Regions from separate parts of the Salirhabdus salicampi genome, predicted to be linked through region 2. Evidence: predicted binding sites of a transcription regulator. Region 2 holds the regulator's gene; the other holds the start of a gene.
The links. The regulator LexA, encoded in region 2, represses DNA repair genes until DNA is damaged. The targets are predictions, from matches to a motif close to CGAACATATGTTCG.
Positions count from the first base shown of each region.

Region 1: the regulator LexA is predicted to act here: its motif matches at 3,519-3,532, upstream of NLW78_RS07990 (Y-family DNA polymerase).

Region 1 is NZ_JANBWE010000002.1:374,188-382,847, reverse strand. Features, by position in the region: gene NLW78_RS08010 (M20/M25/M40 family metallo-hydrolase) at 1-1,174, shown strand, start outside; gene NLW78_RS08005 (MBL fold metallo-hydrolase) at 1,229-2,188, shown strand; gene NLW78_RS08000 (SDR family NAD(P)-dependent oxidoreductase) at 2,201-2,989, shown strand; gene NLW78_RS07995 (hypothetical protein) at 3,012-3,449, opposite strand; gene NLW78_RS07990 (Y-family DNA polymerase) at 3,572-4,843, shown strand; gene NLW78_RS07985 (MOSC domain-containing protein) at 5,001-5,747, shown strand; gene NLW78_RS07980 (aldo/keto reductase) at 6,186-7,109, opposite strand; gene NLW78_RS07975 (NUDIX hydrolase) at 7,227-7,769, shown strand; gene NLW78_RS07970 (endonuclease Q family protein) at 7,779-8,660, shown strand, end outside.
Region 2 is NZ_JANBWE010000002.1:40,664-49,323, reverse strand. Features, by position in the region: gene glnA (type I glutamate--ammonia ligase) at 1-735, shown strand, start outside; gene NLW78_RS06240 (SDR family oxidoreductase) at 1,013-2,068, shown strand; gene NLW78_RS06235 (alpha/beta fold hydrolase) at 2,095-2,919, shown strand; gene NLW78_RS06230 (hypothetical protein) at 3,081-3,338, shown strand; gene lexA (transcriptional repressor LexA) at 3,371-3,994, opposite strand; gene NLW78_RS06220 (YneB family resolvase-like protein) at 4,269-4,928, shown strand; gene NLW78_RS06215 (DUF896 domain-containing protein) at 5,006-5,239, shown strand; gene tkt (transketolase) at 5,447-7,450, shown strand; gene sirA (sporulation inhibitor of replication protein SirA) at 7,592-8,020, shown strand; gene NLW78_RS06200 (YneF family protein) at 8,095-8,319, shown strand; gene NLW78_RS06195 (cytochrome c biogenesis CcdA family protein) at 8,469-8,660, shown strand, end outside.

The sequences.
Region 1 (8,660 bases), 330 kb from region 2:
TGGCGAATTTCAAGGAAATCTATTATTGCTCGTCGTACCTGATGAAGAGGCGAATTCGTTAGGAATGATTGGTGCCCTTCCTCGTTTACAACAATTAAAGGAAGAAGAGAATCTTTCCTATGAAGTTTGTTTAAATGCAGAGCCGATGTTTCGTCATTATCCTGGTGATACGGACTTCTATATGTATACGGGTTCCATCGGGAAAGTGTTACCCGGGTTCTATTGTTATGGTAAGGAAACCCATGCTGGTGAGCCTTTTGCCGGTGTGAATGCGAATGTCATGAGTAGTTACGTAAATCAAGAGATTGAACTCCATGAGTCATTTATCGAACGGGTAGGAAAAGAGACGACACCACCACCAGTCAGTTTGATGAATCGGGATTTAAAGGATGAATATTCCGTACAAACGCCGATTTCTGCCATATCGATGTACAATATTTTGTTCATGGAGCAAACAATAGAAGAGTTGACCGAAAAACTATTAGCAGGAGCAAAACGGGCGAAGAAGAAAATCGAGCACCATTATCGTGAGAAAGGGGAATATTACCAACAAATCTCACAAGTTTCGTATTCCTCTCCTGTTAACGTTTCGATATGGAATTATAACGAACTATATGAAGAGGCCGTAAAACGACACGGCGAGGAGGAAGTATTAAGACGCCAACGTTTATTAATGGAAAACCGTGAGCAAGGGGATCGGGATTTCTCCACGTTACTCGTTCAAGATTTAGCGTATTTATGCAAAGACTTGGCGCCGATGATTATTTTATTTTACAGTCCGCCCTTTTATCCGGCAGTGTCGACAACTGGTCTAACAAGATACCGGGAGCAATGTACGACGATTCAACAAGCAATCGCTTCGAAGTATGGGGTTACCTTAAAAACAGCCGAATACTTCCCTGGCTTATCGGATTTAAGCTTTGTCGGACCAGTACGGTCAAATTTGTCATTGTCCCATTTAAAGGACAATATGCCGTTGCATGGAAAAGGCTACCAATTAGATGAAAAAGCGATGAAATCTGTGTCGATGCCCGTTTTAAATATTGGTCCTTACGGGAAAAACGCCCATCAATGGACTGAGCGGCTTCATTTACCATATACGTTTGAAACATTGCCCAATATGTTAACAGATACTGTGCGTGTCTTTTTTAACAAAAAACTGACAAATCAATAGAAACAATGTACAATAAAATGAATGACGATTCATTTTATTGGGGGATGACATGTTGTGAAATATGATAAAGAATCGATTCAACGGATTACAGTTCCAACACCGTATCCAGTAGGGGATGTGCATGTATATGTACTCAAAGGAGATACATTAAGTATTGTGGATGCAGGAATTAATACAGATGAAGCATGGGAGGTGTTCGTCGGTCAATTAAAACAGATCGGTTATACACCGAATGACATTGAACAAGTCATTTTAACTCACCACCACCCGGATCACGCCGGTTTCTTTCCCCGTCTGGAACGGATACAATCTATTTGCGGTCACGAACATTTACAACCTTGGGTCACACGAGATCAATCCTTTTTTGATCGATACCTCAATTTTTTTGAAGGATTGTATAAGGAGCTCGGTGTGCCGGCGCAATACCAAACGATGACATCAACATTAAAAACAACGTTATACTATATGGGAAGAGGGGAATTGACATCGGTTTTACGAGAAGGGGACCGTGTACCTGGGCACGAAGATTTCATTGTACTTGAGACACCCGGACATGCCCAAAGTCACCTTTCTTTTTATAACGAACAAAACGGTCGTTTTTTCGCTGGTGATCTTTTACTTCACCATATTTCTTCAAATCCCCTGTTAGAGCCGCCGATGGAAGGGGAAGATCGGCCCAAACCGTTGTTACAATATCGATCATCGTTGGAAAAGATTACTCAATATGATATTCAATCTGTTTATCCCGGACATGGACCTGAGTTTGACCTTCCAAACTTACTGATTCAGGAACGGCTTCAAAAACAGGAAGGTAGAGCAGAAAGCGTGTATCAACTGCTACAAGTAAAGCCTTTAACAGCGTTTGAAGTATGTCGCAAGCTTTTCCCGGATCAGTATGAGACACAATTTGGTTTAACAATGTCGGAAACGGTTGGCCAGTTAGATTATTTACAATCATTAGGAAAAATACATACAAAGACAGAGGACGAAGTTGTCATCTACTTTGTTTCGTAAGGAAGGTTTCAGATGAACTTGGAAAAGAAAAATGTAGTTATAACTGGAGCTTCAAGTGGTATCGGGGAGCGAATCGCGTTACACGTTGCTGCTCAAGGCGGGACGCCGATTTTAGTTGCCCGGTCAGAAGAGAAGCTCCAAACGATGGCGAAGGAAATTCAGTCGCAACATGGGCTAGAAGCGTTCGTTTATCGGTGTGATATAGGGAACCGCATACAGTGGGAGGCGACCCTTCATCGCATTGTCGATGTTCATGAACATATTCATGTCGTGATCAACAATGCAGGTTTCGGTCTATTTGAACGAGTGACGGATATGACGATGGAGCAATACGACAGTATGTTTCAAGTAAACGTCCTTGCCCTTATCCAATCCTCCCGTTTTTTTCTTTCCCATATGCAAGAGAGAGGGGAAGGGCATATTGTTAATATCGCCTCCCAAGCAGCAAAGCTTGCGACGACAAAGGCAGCAGGATATGCTGCATCTAAACATGCTGTACTAGGATTTACGAATGCGTTACGGTTGGAGGCCGAACAAGACGGGGTTTTTGTGACAGCTGTGAATTTGGGCCCTGTACAAACGAACTTTTTCTCTTCCGCTGATCCATCGGGAAATTACGAACGCTCTGTAGAGAAATTTATGTTACATCCAGATAAAGTAGCAGAACGGGTCGTGAGAGCTTTATATCATCCTATTCGCGAAATCAATATGCCCCGTTGGATGGATGTAGGAGCTCGCCTCTATCAATTATGGCCAAGCATGTTGGAACGTTTGTTTAAGCGTCAATTTCAACAAAAATAGCCAACGGCTTTATGCCTGTTGGCTATTTTTGTTCCGGTTCATCTCTTATGTCATCAATGAGTTGTGACAAGCGGTCACGAATGACGAGTTGTGTTTTTCTTACTTCATTTTGTTGACTATGTAAATCTTCTGCTTGTTTCTCCCAGTTTAATTGCACTTCCTCTTCAAGTTTTTTAATCTCCCTCTCAATCCACGTAGGACATTTGTGATATAAGTTATAGGCAACAGTTTCTTTGGCGAAATGGGTTGGCAAACGGTAGTGGAGATTTTTCGCCCACTGCTGAAACCCTTGTTCTCCCTTTTCATACATCATATTGTCACATAACTCCATAATTTCCTGTTGAACTTCCAAAGGAAATGCCCGTCGCTTCATGCCTTGTTCAATGGCTGATAACGGAATGTCGTTCGATTTTTGTTCAAACCCGAACAAAAAGTGAAGTATATCTCTTGCTTTTCTCATTGAGTTCCTCCCCCTCTACTGTTTAGTATAGCAATTTTTTTCATTGGTAAAAATCACTACTTGAATTATCGAACATATGTTTGCATAATATAAAGTAACGAATAGAAAAAAGGAGCGGACCTATGAAACCGGTAGTGGATTATCATACGTTACCGAAACGTCAGATTTTGTGTGTTGATATGAAAAGCTTTTACGCAAGTTGTGCTGCGTTGGCGAGGGGCCTTGATCCTATGACATGCCATTTAGCGGTTGTGGCCAATTTAGATCGACCTGGCAGTGTCGTTTTAGCGGCATCCCCAGCATTAAAAAAGGATTTCGGTATTAAAACGGGTAACCGGTTGTTTGAAATCCCTGATGACCCCCGTATCGTCATCGTCCCAGCTCAAATGAACATGTATTTAGATGTGTCGGTGGAAATTACCCGATTATTTTCACAGTACGTACCGAAGGAAAACATTCATACGTACAGCGTGGATGAAAGCTTTTTAGATGTAACCGGAACCGAAAAGCTATGGGGAAGTGCTACGGAAATCGCCGAACATATTCAAGCGGAGATGATGGAAACGTTTCAATTACCTTGTGCCATTGGCATCGGACCGAACATGTTAATGGCGAAGCTTTGTCTCGATTTAGAGGCGAAAAAGAAAGGAATTGCTGAGTGGACGTATGATGATGTGCCGAACAAGCTATGGCCTGTGTCACCATTACAGGAGATGTGGGGGATTGGCTCTCGGATAGAACGCCGGTTACATCGTATGGGCATTACAACGGTAGGCCAGCTTGCCCAATTTCCATTGGAAAAGCTGGAAAAAGCGTTTGGGGTTATGGGTAATCAATTGTATTATCATGCCCACGGTGTTGACTTATCAGAACTAGGCGCCCCCATTTTGCAAGGGCAAATTAGTTTTGCGAAAAGCCAAATTTTGCTCCGGGATTATGCTGATCCAGAAGAAGTACGCTACGTCGTGTTGGAGATGTGTGAAGAAGTGGCGAAACGGGCACGAATGAGTGGGAAAGCAGGCCGAACGGTAAGCTTCGGTTTAAGCTACAGTGATACAACAGGAGGCGGCGGCTTTTATCGTTCGAAAACGATGGACATTGCGACAAACGTTACCCAAGACATTTTTGATGTTTGTATGCAACTGTTTCACCAGTTTTACGATCATCGTGTCGTGCGAAAAGTGTCTATTTCTCTTTCCAATATTGAGGAGGACGAAGCCGTACAGCTTAGTTTGTTTGATGATAACCGGGAAAAGAAGCGCAATCTCGGCTACGTCATGGACGAAATTCGCAACAAGTATGGCAGTGATGCCCTCCTTCGAGCTGTTTCTTATACGAAAGCTGGTACCGCCTTACATCGAAGCAAGCTTGTTGGTGGTCATTTTGCGGAATAACGAACCATCGGTCCTGCAATGGATCACGTCAGGAAGATTAGTGATTGACGTGATTGCTAGTAGATGTTGCATTGATAGTACCAATGATTGTTCGGCTATCTTGAACAAGCATATATGATTGTATGAGAATAAGATTTACGAGGAGAATGTGCGTTATATGCGCCCTTTGTTGTCACCGAAAAAGACGGGTCTTAGCAGGATTAAGCCAAAAAGTATCGAAACGTTAACAATCGAAAACTTTATGGAGGACGAAAATATGAAAGCAACCATTATCTCTTTAAATATAGGGCGTCCGAAAAGTATTGCAAATAATGAGGAAAAGGAAGTCCTATCGGGAATTGATAAACAATCGGTACATGATAAAATGTTAAAGTTACGAAAAACGAATTTAGAAGGGGATGAGCAGGCGGACCTCGTCAATCACGGTGGTGTTGATAAAGCCGTTTGTGTTTACCCTTATGAGCATTATTCCTATTGGGAGGATAAACTAGGGATCTCCCTTCCAATCCCCTCCTTTGGTGAAAATGTTACGTTACAGGGAGGGACGGAAACAGATGTACATATCGGAGATATTTTTCAATGGGGGGAGTCAGTTGTTCAAGTAAGTCAGCCAAGAGGACCTTGTTTCAAAATAGGTAAGCGCCATGGGGTTCAGAAATTCCCACTTTATATCCGGGAGACCGGTTACTCTGGTTATTATTTACGTGTACTACAAGAAGGGAGTGTGTCCGTAAACGATTCGTTTATTTTACAAGAGCGAAAAACGACTATTCCGATTCTGGATATTAATGATATCACTTATCATGACCAACCTAATCAGCCGGTAATTGAACGGTTACTTGAGCTTGACGAGCTTGCAGATGACTGGAAAAAGAACCTTCACCGCAAACTGGACTCGAATTAAAGGAACAGTATTGATGAAGAAGGGTATAGAAATTTTTTTTTTAATACAACAATTTTTTGGGGGAGGTTAAGTATGTATTTTAAGATCATGGTGTTTGGGGTAATAGCAGGTATTATGACAATGTTTTTCACCACAGATAAAAATCCTTTAATAATCACGAATGTTTTGTTAGGAATTATGATAGGTATAATGCTAGATAAACATAAATCTTGAGCTATCGGGTAGAAAGAGATTCATAACGTCGATTATTTCTATGTACTAACGGAGGTAATTCAAGAAGGGTTAAAAGGGACTTGAAAAACATTCTAAGTCCCTTTTTTAATGTCATTTCGTATGTAAATTTACTGTGAATCCTTCGAGATTACAGTGATGTTAAATGATTTAATGTTTTGTACCTCAGAACAGAACCTGTTAGGGATGACTTCGCACCTCCTTCTGTTATTCGCGGTGCTTGTCATATTTGATTGGCTTTGTTAGCTGTTGTAATGTTTGATACACCGTGTCATTCATTGGCTTTGCTTTTGTGTACGTTACACTTTCCTCTAATTGCTTCGTTGAGCTTGCCCCGAATACGGCAGCAGCGACAGCAGGATGACGTAATACGTACTGCAAGGCAATGGCATTCGCTGAATGATCAACACCTGTATACATCATAAAACTGTTTACAACATGTTTTACCTCCTCATACGAATAGTCTAAGTAACCGTTGTCGCCTTTTCGTTCCAGTTGCTTTAAAGCTTGATCACTTAACATCCCTTTTGCAAGAGGCCCTCGTGCCAACACACTAATGTTGTTGCTATGTAAGTAATCTAACATTTCTTCCTCAGGGCGACGATCAAACAAATTGTATTGCATCATCACACTGACGATGTTGGACCGTTTCACATATTCCCGAATGACGTTATGCCGGATTGAGGAAATGCCGTAATAACGAATAAGGCCTTCTTGTATTAACTCTTCAAACGCTTCAATCGTTTCATCAATTGGATCATCAGTCGTACCACCATGTAATTGATAAAGGTCAATGTAGTCGACTTGTAAACGTCGTAAGCTTTCTTTTACTTCTTCCTTTATATATGCCTTCGAAGGATCCCAATACCAACCTTCTTTTCCTTGTTCAAAGCGATTGCCAACCTTTGTTGCTAACACGATGTCATCTCGTTTCCCTTTAATCGCCTTTCCGACAATTTCTTCATTAACCCCAAAATCGTATAAATCTGCCGTATCTAAAAAATTAATGCCAGCATCAAGAGCTTGGTCGATAATGGATTTCGCTTTCTGTTCATCGGTCCCTAAGGTCATACAACCGAGAGCAAGTTCAGATACATATAAATCGGACGTTCCAATTTGCCGTTTTTTCATTGTACTCATCCTTTCCCATTCTGGTATCTCCATTGTATAGAAGAGAGGTTCCTAATGACAAATGATGACATTTATTATGTTATGATGGTCGTAGAAAAAAAGAAGAAGGTGAACGAAGTGAAAAAATTCGAAGAAAAAACGATTCAATCGAAACCAATATTTTCTGGTAAAGTGATTAACGTTCAACTCGATGACGTACAGTTACCGAATGGAAAAACGTCCAAACGGGAAATTGTGAAGCACCCGGGAGCGGTTGCCGTTATTCCGATAACGAAAGATAAAAAAATTGTCCTTGTGGAACAATATCGGAAAGCGTTGGAACGCAGCCTTGTTGAAATACCAGCGGGAAAACTGGAAAAAGGAGAAGCACCGGAAGTAACTGCCAAACGGGAACTAGAGGAAGAAACCGGTTATGCTGCTGAACATCTTACATATGTAACTGCGTTTTATACTTCCCCAGGATTTGCTGACGAACTCGTCCATCTATATGTAGCAGAAAATCTTGAGAAAATCGACAACCCTCAGTCTGCAGATGAAGATGAGTTTGTCGAGTTAATGGAATGCACATTAGAAGAAGCGGAAAAGTTAATGGAAGAAAAGCGCATTATGGATGCAAAAACAGCCTATGCACTGCTTTACTTACAGCGTAAAGGAAGATGATACATGACGTTGACCGATTACTTCGTTGATTTACACATTCATATTGGAGGGACACCTACAGGAAAACCGGTGAAAATTACCGCATCAAAAAACTTAACCTTAACGAACATATTAGCGGAGGCAGCCAATCGAAAAGGGTTGGATATGATTGGGATTATTGATGCCCATGTACCAGAAGTGCAATTGGAACTAGAAAACCTTATCAAATTAGGGAAAGCAAAGCCATTACCAAATGGAGGCATTGCTTATCAGCGGGTAACCCTTATATTAGGATCGGAAATTGAGCTTTATGATGAACATTGTAAAGGGCCGATTCATGTTCTGTGCTACTTTCCGGATTTACTGACGATGCGGGTGTTTTCCGAATGGTATGCTGAACGGGTGAAAAACGTAACCTTAAGCTCCCAGCGAATCTATGTGAATGCACAAGTGCTTCAACAAAAAGTAAAGGAACTAGGCGGATTATTTATTCCAGCACATATTTTCACACCGTTTAAAAGCTTGTATGGTAAAGGGGTCAGCAAAAGTTTAACAGAAGTATTCGAGCCTAAACTAGTAGATGCGGTAGAACTAGGATTAAGTAGTGATACATCAATGGCAGAACAAATAGAAGAACTCGCCCCTTATACGTTCTTGACCAATTCGGACGCCCATTCGTTGAAGAAAATTGCCCGGGAGTATCAACAAATTCGAATGAAGGAACCGACATACCGGGAGCTGCAGCTTGCCTTACAAGAAACAGAAGGAAGAAAAGTGGTAGCGAACTACGGGATGAACCCACAGCTCGGAAAATATTATCGCACTGTTTGTGCCCAATGTTTTGAACAACGGGATAGTAGAGCAAAACGGTGTGAACAATGCGGTTTTACGCAGATCGTAAAAGGAGTATCG
Region 2 (8,660 bases):
TACGCTGATGCACTTAAACATTGTGATGACATTCAAACGTTCAAATTAGTTGTTAAAACAATTGCTCGTAAGCATGGTCTTCATGCAACATTTATGCCGAAGCCACTATTTGGCGTAAACGGTTCTGGAATGCACGCTAACATGTCATTATTTAAAAATGGTGAAAATGCCTTTTTTGATCCAAATGGAGAAGAGCAATTAAGTAACTCTGCATATAAGTTTATTGCTGGTATTATTAAACACGCAACAAGCTTTACAGCTGTGACAAACCCAACTGTTAACTCATACAAACGTTTAGTACCAGGTTACGAAGCACCATGTTATGTTGCTTGGTCTGGTCGTAACAGAAGTCCATTAATTCGTATTCCTTCATCTAGAGGAGTAGGTACACGAATTGAAGTTCGTAGTGTAGACCCTGCAGCTAATCCTTATTTAGCAATATCCGTTATGCTAGCAGCAGGACTAGATGGAATTGAAAATAATCTTGATGCACCAACTCCTGTTGATCGTAACATTTATGTAATGGATAAAGCAGAGAGAGAAAGAAATGGAATTCAAGATTTACCAGCGACATTATATGATGCACTTCAATTGCTAAAACAAGATCCAGTTCTTGTTAATGCACTTGGTGAACACTTATTTGAACACTTTATAGAAGCAAAAGAAATTGAGTGGGATATGTTCCGTACACAAGTACACCCTTGGGAACGTGAACAATATATTCAACAGTATTAAGTAAAAAAAATCCTTGGCGTACATTGCGCCAAGGATTTTTTTATTGGAAGTTGTGTCAATTTAGAAGTTTACTATGTCAACTCTCTCCCGAAATTACGAACGTTTTAAAAGTCACCTTTCTTCGAGCCTCTCATGAAGATATTCGAATACGGCAGCAATGATTCCAAACTATTTGTTTCCATTAATTTTAGTTAGACAAACGGTATGCACACTGATAGTATTGATGTTATAAGAGGATGGACTATCTCAACTATGAATTCTACTAAGGAGATCACCAATGAATATTTTACTAACTGGAGCTACAGGATTTGTTGGCAAAATACTAACGAAAAGATTACTTGAAAATGGACATCATGTCTTTGCTGTTATTCGGAACGAGAAAAAAGGAGAAAAGTTAATCTCATCTATATCGCCAAAATTACGTAACAATTTATTCATTTTACAAGGTGATATATCAGACGATAATCTAGGTATTTCTGAAGAACTTACAAGCTTATTAAGAGACAAAATTGATACCGTTTACCATAGTGCTGCGTATTTATCATTTGATCAAAATGATAGAGAAAAAACCTTTAATATTAATGTCAATGGTACACGAAGATTATTGGAATTTAGTAAAAAAATTAACATAAAAAAATTCTTTTATGTAAGTACGGCTTACACATTAGGAGAAGATGAATTTGCATTAGAGGAATTACACCCGCTTCATAAAACATTTGTAAACTATTATGAGGAAAGTAAATGCCATGCTGAACATCTTGCTTTTGAATATCGGAATGCTTTTTCTGTCAGTATCTTTAGACCAGCTATTATCATTGGTGATTCGAATACGGGTGAGGCGGATACAAGTTTTGGACTTTATGGCATTATAAAAAGTTTTGAGTTACTAAAACGTAGAATCGAAAAAAGAGAAAGATTGCAACATAATAAGTTTCATTTTTTATGTGACCCTGACACTACTCAAAACCTGGTTCCGGTCAATTATGTAGTCGATATATTAAGTTCAGCAATAGTCCATGCGAAAAGGGACAAGATATACCATATTACGAACCCGAACCCACCGACTAACCAGTTAATTTCTGATCTAGTTCAAGCATATTTAGGTTTTAATAACGTAGAGCTTTCAACCGATTTGAATAGAGAGATGACCAAAGAAGAAATGCTTTTTAATGAACCGCTCAAAATCTTTCATAATTATATGCAAAGAAACATTACATTCGTCAATGCAAATACAAAAGAATTATTGAAGAGCAGTAACCAGAGTGAATTATATATGGATCAACCGATGCTCAAGCGTATTATTGCAAAGGGAAATCAGTTTTCTTATGCCTAAAAACAGCTAAGAATTATGGGGTTACAATGGAAAAAGAAAAACAAAATCTATTAAACTATCACATTTACAGGAAAAGTGTACATTCAGATTGGATTGTCTTCGTTCATGGTATTGGGGGCAACCATAAAATCTTTTATAAACAAATCGATGAAATGAAGGAGCACTATAACTTAGTGCTCCTTGATTTACCGGGTCATGGTGTATCTGCTGACTTTCACCATGACGATGATACCCTCTCTTTAACATGCCAGTTAATTGTGGAACTTTTAAATACATTAAATATTAAAAGAGCACATTTTATAGGGGTATCATTAGGGACGATTATTCTGCAGTATATGGCAATGCAATGTCCCGACAGGTTTAAATCAATGGTATTAGCAGGAAGTGTGGGAAAATGGCTGAAGTGGGGAGAGATGGTAGGAAGGCTGTCATTGTCCACACCTATTCGAAAACTACTACCTTATATGGTTCCCTATGTTTTATTTGCTCATATTGTCATGCCGAAAAACAATCATAAGAAGTCTAGAGATATTTTTATCCGTGAAGCGCAAAAATTAGGTGCTGCCTCATATATTCGATGGGCTAAAGTTGCTAGGGACTCTGTTTATATATATAGCCGCCTTAATGAACAAAAAAATCGTATACCTAAATTATATATTTCTGGAGCGGAAGACTACATGTTCTTAAAAGGGATTAAACGTCATGTAGCAAATGAGGATTTTTCGAAGTTATATACGATTAATCAATGTGGCCATGTTTGTAATATTGAAAAGTATGAAGAGTTTAATGAGGTCAGCCTAAATTTTTTGAAGGAAAACACTATATTTACAAAAGATATTTCAGCACTATAATCGGCATATTTATGTTGGAAAAATCCCATTCCCCCTTTAATCCAAAGATTCTCTATAATCCTTCCCGCAAATGGCGGAAAGGATTTTTTGTTTTTTGTAGCGGTGTATCAATGTAGCAATTCCCGGATGCACCATATAATGTGGTGAGGGGAGGAGTCAGCATGAGTATAAATTGGCAGCAAATCCATAAGAAGTATACGAATTCTGTTTTGATGGTCACTGAAACATTTGTTCAAAAGTTAGATAATGTTGACCGCGACTCAGTATTGCAATGTGATGAAATCATTGAGTATAACATTCAGCCTAACTTTTTAAATCGAACAAACGAGCCAATTAATCGTTATAAAATATTAAGTAGGTCCATTGATTTGAATAACAATGTGATTGTATTCGTAGAAAAGGGACATGGTGATATGTAAAAAACCAAGAAGTCATATGACTTCTTGGTTTTTTAATAAATTTCCCGATATAGACCGATAACTTTTCCTAAAATAACAACGTTTTGAACGATGATCGGTTCAAGAGAAGCGTTTTCCGGCTGAAGACGAATGTAGTTTTCTTCCCGGAAAAAACGTTTTACCGTTGCTTCATCTTCTTCTGTCATTGCAACCACGATTTCGCCGTTTAGGGCAGTTTGTTGCTTTCGTACGATAACTCTATCACCATCCAGGATTCCTGCCTCTATCATACTATCACCTTGTATGTTTAAAACGAATAAATCATCTTCATCATGGGATAAATGATTTGGTACTGGTATATATTCTTCAATGTTTTCAATCGCTGTAATTGGCGCACCTGCTGTCACTTTCCCGATGACAGGAATGAAAGCTGCTTCCTGCTTCGGTGCAGTTTGTTCTACATCTTCAAGTAATAGTTCAATAGCACGGGGTTTTGTCGGATCTCTTCGGATATAGCCTTTTTGTTCAAGTCTAGATAGATGGCCATGAACTGTTGAACTTGATGCTAGTCCAACTGCCTGGGCAATTTCACGTACTGAAGGTGGATAGCCTTTCTCGAGTACTTGCTCTCGTATGTAATCTAAAATTGCTTGTTGCCTAGTTGATAGCTTAGTCATATTATTTTCACCTCGTGCATATATTAAATTACTTGCATTATAGCATGTACGTATAAAATATACAAACATCCGTTCGTAAATTTCTATTGACAAGAACGAGTGTTCGTATATAATGGTATGTAGATGCGAACAAAAGTTCTATTTGTGGGAGGAATGGAAAATGTTTAATAAACTTTCAAAAACAGACTTATCTTTTTTAATTCTATTTGGTGTAAGTATCGTCATGCTATACTTTACAATGATTACAGCATAAGCATGAAAAAGAGGTGTCACCATGAATGCACTAATATATTGTCGCGTTAGTACGGAGAAGGAAGAGCAAACTACGTCATTGAAGAGACAAAAAGAAGAATTAACGTATTTAGCTGAGGAATATGGATTTACGGTTATAGATGTAATAGAAGAAAGAGAGAGCGGTTATCAGGTTGAACGAGAAGGCATTTTTCAAATGTTGCAACGGTTTGCTGATGGACAAGCAGATACATTATTAATTCAAGATGAAACAAGGTTAGGTAGAGGAAACGCCAAAATTGCTTTGCTTCACCAACTGCAGAAATTGGGTATTCAAATTTTTACTGGTACACACAATGGACAGTTACAAATCTCTGATTCCGATTCGATGGTCTTACAAATTGTCTCGATTGTAGAAGAATATCAAAGAAAAATACATAATGTTAAAATAAAACGCGGAATGAAGAGAGCGGTTAACAATGGTTATCAACCACAACATAATTTAGAGAACGTAAATAGGGCAAACGGTCGGGAGCGTAAACAGTTTCCAATTGATGAAGTCATTCGGTTGAAACAAAAAGGATTAACCTTTGCCGAAGTTGCAACAACATTAAGGGGGATGGGGTATAATATTTCAAAGGCGACCGTTCACCGTAGGTATAAGGAACACCAATTACTTGAAATCGATCAAAATGAAAGATAATATATACTCATATTAAGATGCAAGGGTCTTTCAAATAGACACTTGCTTTTTTACGCTATATAAAAGGAGAATTATACATGCTTTCCAAAGACAAATTAGAGCGAATTAATGCACTGGCAAATAAAGCAAAAAACGAAGGTTTAACACAAACTGAAAAAGAAGAACAACAAACGTTGCGACAAGAATATTTACAAAATGTGAGAAAATCATTTAAAAACCAACTGAAGTCGATCAAAGTCGTAGATGAAACAGGTGCAGACGTTACACCGGAAAAATTAAAAAATGAAAAAGCAAATAGTAAAAAACATTAACATGCACATCAAATTGTGCATGTTTTTCTTTTCGAATAAAAAACGGTAATTTATATCACAATAAACAAGACTTTCAATAAGTTTTTTTAAAACGCTTTCATCGAAAAAAGCCATTGAAATAAAGTGAAATCACTTGTTTCGTGTACATTTTCGGTATAGGATTATATTGTTATGATTGTTATGGAAGAAGAAAGGAGTTTTACGTTTATGGCTAAACAAATTGAAGAAAAGTCCATCAATGCGATTCGTACTTTATCCATTGATGCAGTTGAAAAAGCAAATTCCGGACATCCAGGTATGCCTATGGGTGCAGCACCGATGGCTTATACATTATGGACTGAGTTTATGAATCACAATCCGAAAAATTCTGGCTGGTTCAACCGTGACCGTTTCGTTTTATCAGCTGGGCACGGCTCCATGCTTTTATACTCACTATTACACTTGTCTGGGTACCAAGTTTCTATCGAAGACTTGAAAAACTTTCGTCAGTGGGGATCAAATACTCCGGGGCACCCTGAATTTGGACATACTGATGGGGTAGAAGCAACGACTGGTCCATTAGGACAAGGTGTTGCTATGTCCGTAGGGATGGCAATGGCAGAGCAATTTTTAGCTGCTAAATATAACAAGGAATCGTACAATGTAGTTGATCATTTTACATATGCAATTTGTGGTGATGGAGACTTAATGGAAGGTATTTCCCATGAAGCTGCATCTCTAGCTGGTCACTTAAAACTAGGAAAACTAGTAGTACTTTATGACTCTAATGATATTTCTCTTGATGGAGACTTAGACCGCTCCTTTTCAGAGAAAGTTGAGAGCCGCTTTAATTCTTATGGATGGCAAGTACTACGCGTTGATGATGGAACAGATGTGAATGAACTACGCAACGCAATAGCTGCAGCAAAAGAAAATGTTGAACAGCCTACATTGATTGAAGTGAAAACGGTAATTGGCCATGGTTCACCAAATAAAGGTGGGAAATCAGATGCTCATGGTGCCCCATTAGGAGAAGAAGAGTTACAACTCGTAAAAGAAGCTTATGGCTGGGAGCATGAACCATTCCACGTACCGGAAGAAGTGTATGAAGATTTTAAAGAAAAGGTACAAAATAATGGTGTTCAAAAGGAAAGTGAATGGAACGAGCTTCTTGAAAAATACCGTGAAGCATATCCAGAATTAGCAAAAGAGTTTGAAACAGCAATTGAAGGTGGACTTCCAGAAGGTTGGGATAAGGATTTACCAACATATGTTGAAGGAAAAGATAAGTTAGCTACACGTGCATCTTCTGGTGAGGCATTAAATGCGATTGCGAAAAATGTACCAAACTTTATTGGTGGAAGTGCTGATTTAGCTGGTTCAAACAAGACAACGATTAAGGACGAAGATGACTTTACTCCTGCAAATTACGCTGGTCGTAACATATGGTACGGTGTCCGTGAATTTGCAATGGCGGCTGCTATGAATGGAATGGCATTACACGGTGGCGTTAAAACATTTGGCGGTACGTTCTTTGTGTTTAGTGATTACCTCCGTCCGGCAATCAGGCTTTCTGCATTAATGAATGTACCTGTTACTTACGTATTAACTCATGATTCTATAGCAGTAGGAGAAGACGGTCCAACTCACGAACCCGTAGAACAATTACCGTCATTAAGAGTAGTACCTAACCTATCTGTTATTCGTCCAGCCGACGGAAATGAAACAACTGCGGCATGGAAATTGGCGGTCGAATCTGAAGATCAACCTACAGCCCTTGTATTAACTAGACAAGGCTTACCAACACTTCCTGGTTCAAGCGAAAAGGCTATGGACGGTGTGAAGAAAGGTGCTTACGTTCTGTCAGCTAGTGATAAGGACGAAGCTGATGTTCTTTTATTAGCTACTGGCTCCGAAGTACAACTCGTTATGCAAGCAAAAGAGCAACTAAAGGAAAAGGGAATTGACGCTGCGGTTGTGAGTATGCCGTCTTGGGATCGATTTGAACAACAAGATGAATCATATAAAGCAAGCGTATTACCACCAAATGTGAAAAAACGTTTAGCTGTCGAAATGGCAATTCCTTTAGGCTGGGAAAAGTATGTAGGTGACGAAGGTGATATTTTAGGTATTCATACCTTTGGTGCTTCAGCTCCTGGCGAAAAAATTATGTCAGAGTATGGTTTTACGGTGGAAAATGTTGTGTCAAAAGTTGAAGCTTTATTAAAATAAAGTAAAAGAAATATTGGCGCTTTCTGAGTAATTCAGTAGAGCGCCAATATTTTGTCATAAATTTATAATGTTAGAACGACCTATTTTGACAAACTTTTCAAAAAACTTTGCTAAAATGTCCCTTATAGGAGGGACGAGCATATGTTGCAATTATCGTTGTTTTGGATAAGGGAAGAGTTCGCTAAACATTACTTCCATAAAAGTGATTTGCTTTATGCTTTTTTACGTGAATATAAAAAGGAGCATGCTGATCAAACATATAATCGGCAGTTTGACTTTATAACAAAGGATATTCCATTTGCAAAGATCTCCCGCTATTTACATGATAAATTGAAGGGAAGTGCAAAGGTCCATATAGGCATAAATCATATAAGTATTGAGCACCAAAACTTGCAAATGGCCATTCAATGTGATAGAAAAGAATGGACAATTCTGTGTTCTTCTATGGAAGAGGCAGAATTAATGCTCTTTGAATATATGCGGGGTTTTCATACGTCTTTTTTCGTTATGGATGTTCATAACCATCAGTATGGTTGGTTAGCCCCTATAAAAAAGGAGATTATCCTATAAAATCGACTATTGTCATAACTTGTTGCTTCATCTATACTGTATGAGAGACAACATGAAGGAGGAAATATTTAATTATGAGTACGTTATGGGTAGTATTAATCGCTATTATTACTTTATTGGCCGGTATTGCCTTAGGGTTTTTTATTGCTAGAAAATATATGATGAACTACTTGAAGAAAAACCCTCCAATTAATGAACAAATGCTTCGCACGATGATGATGCAAATGGGACAGAAGCCGTCACAAAAGAAAATCAAACAAATGATGCGTGCCATGAGCAACCAAATGGATAATAAATAGTGATTAAATCCTTCTTCAATTGGAGAAGGATTTATTATTGCTTGTTAACTTCTCGTTCACAAATATGTCAAATGTCATGAATGTGAATCTTAAGCATCATTTGATAAAATGTTGGTATATCGATACGGACTTATAAGGAGAGAACATTTATGACAGAAGTTAATATATTTTTAGCATTTGGGGCTGGCTTCCTATCATTTATATCCCCATGTGTGCTACCACTTTACCCTGTATTTCTATCTTATATTACAGGAATGAGTGTTGACGAATTAAAATCAGAAAACGCATTGTTGAAAAAGAGAAGCATGCTTCATACAATTTTCTTTTTATTAGGATTTTCC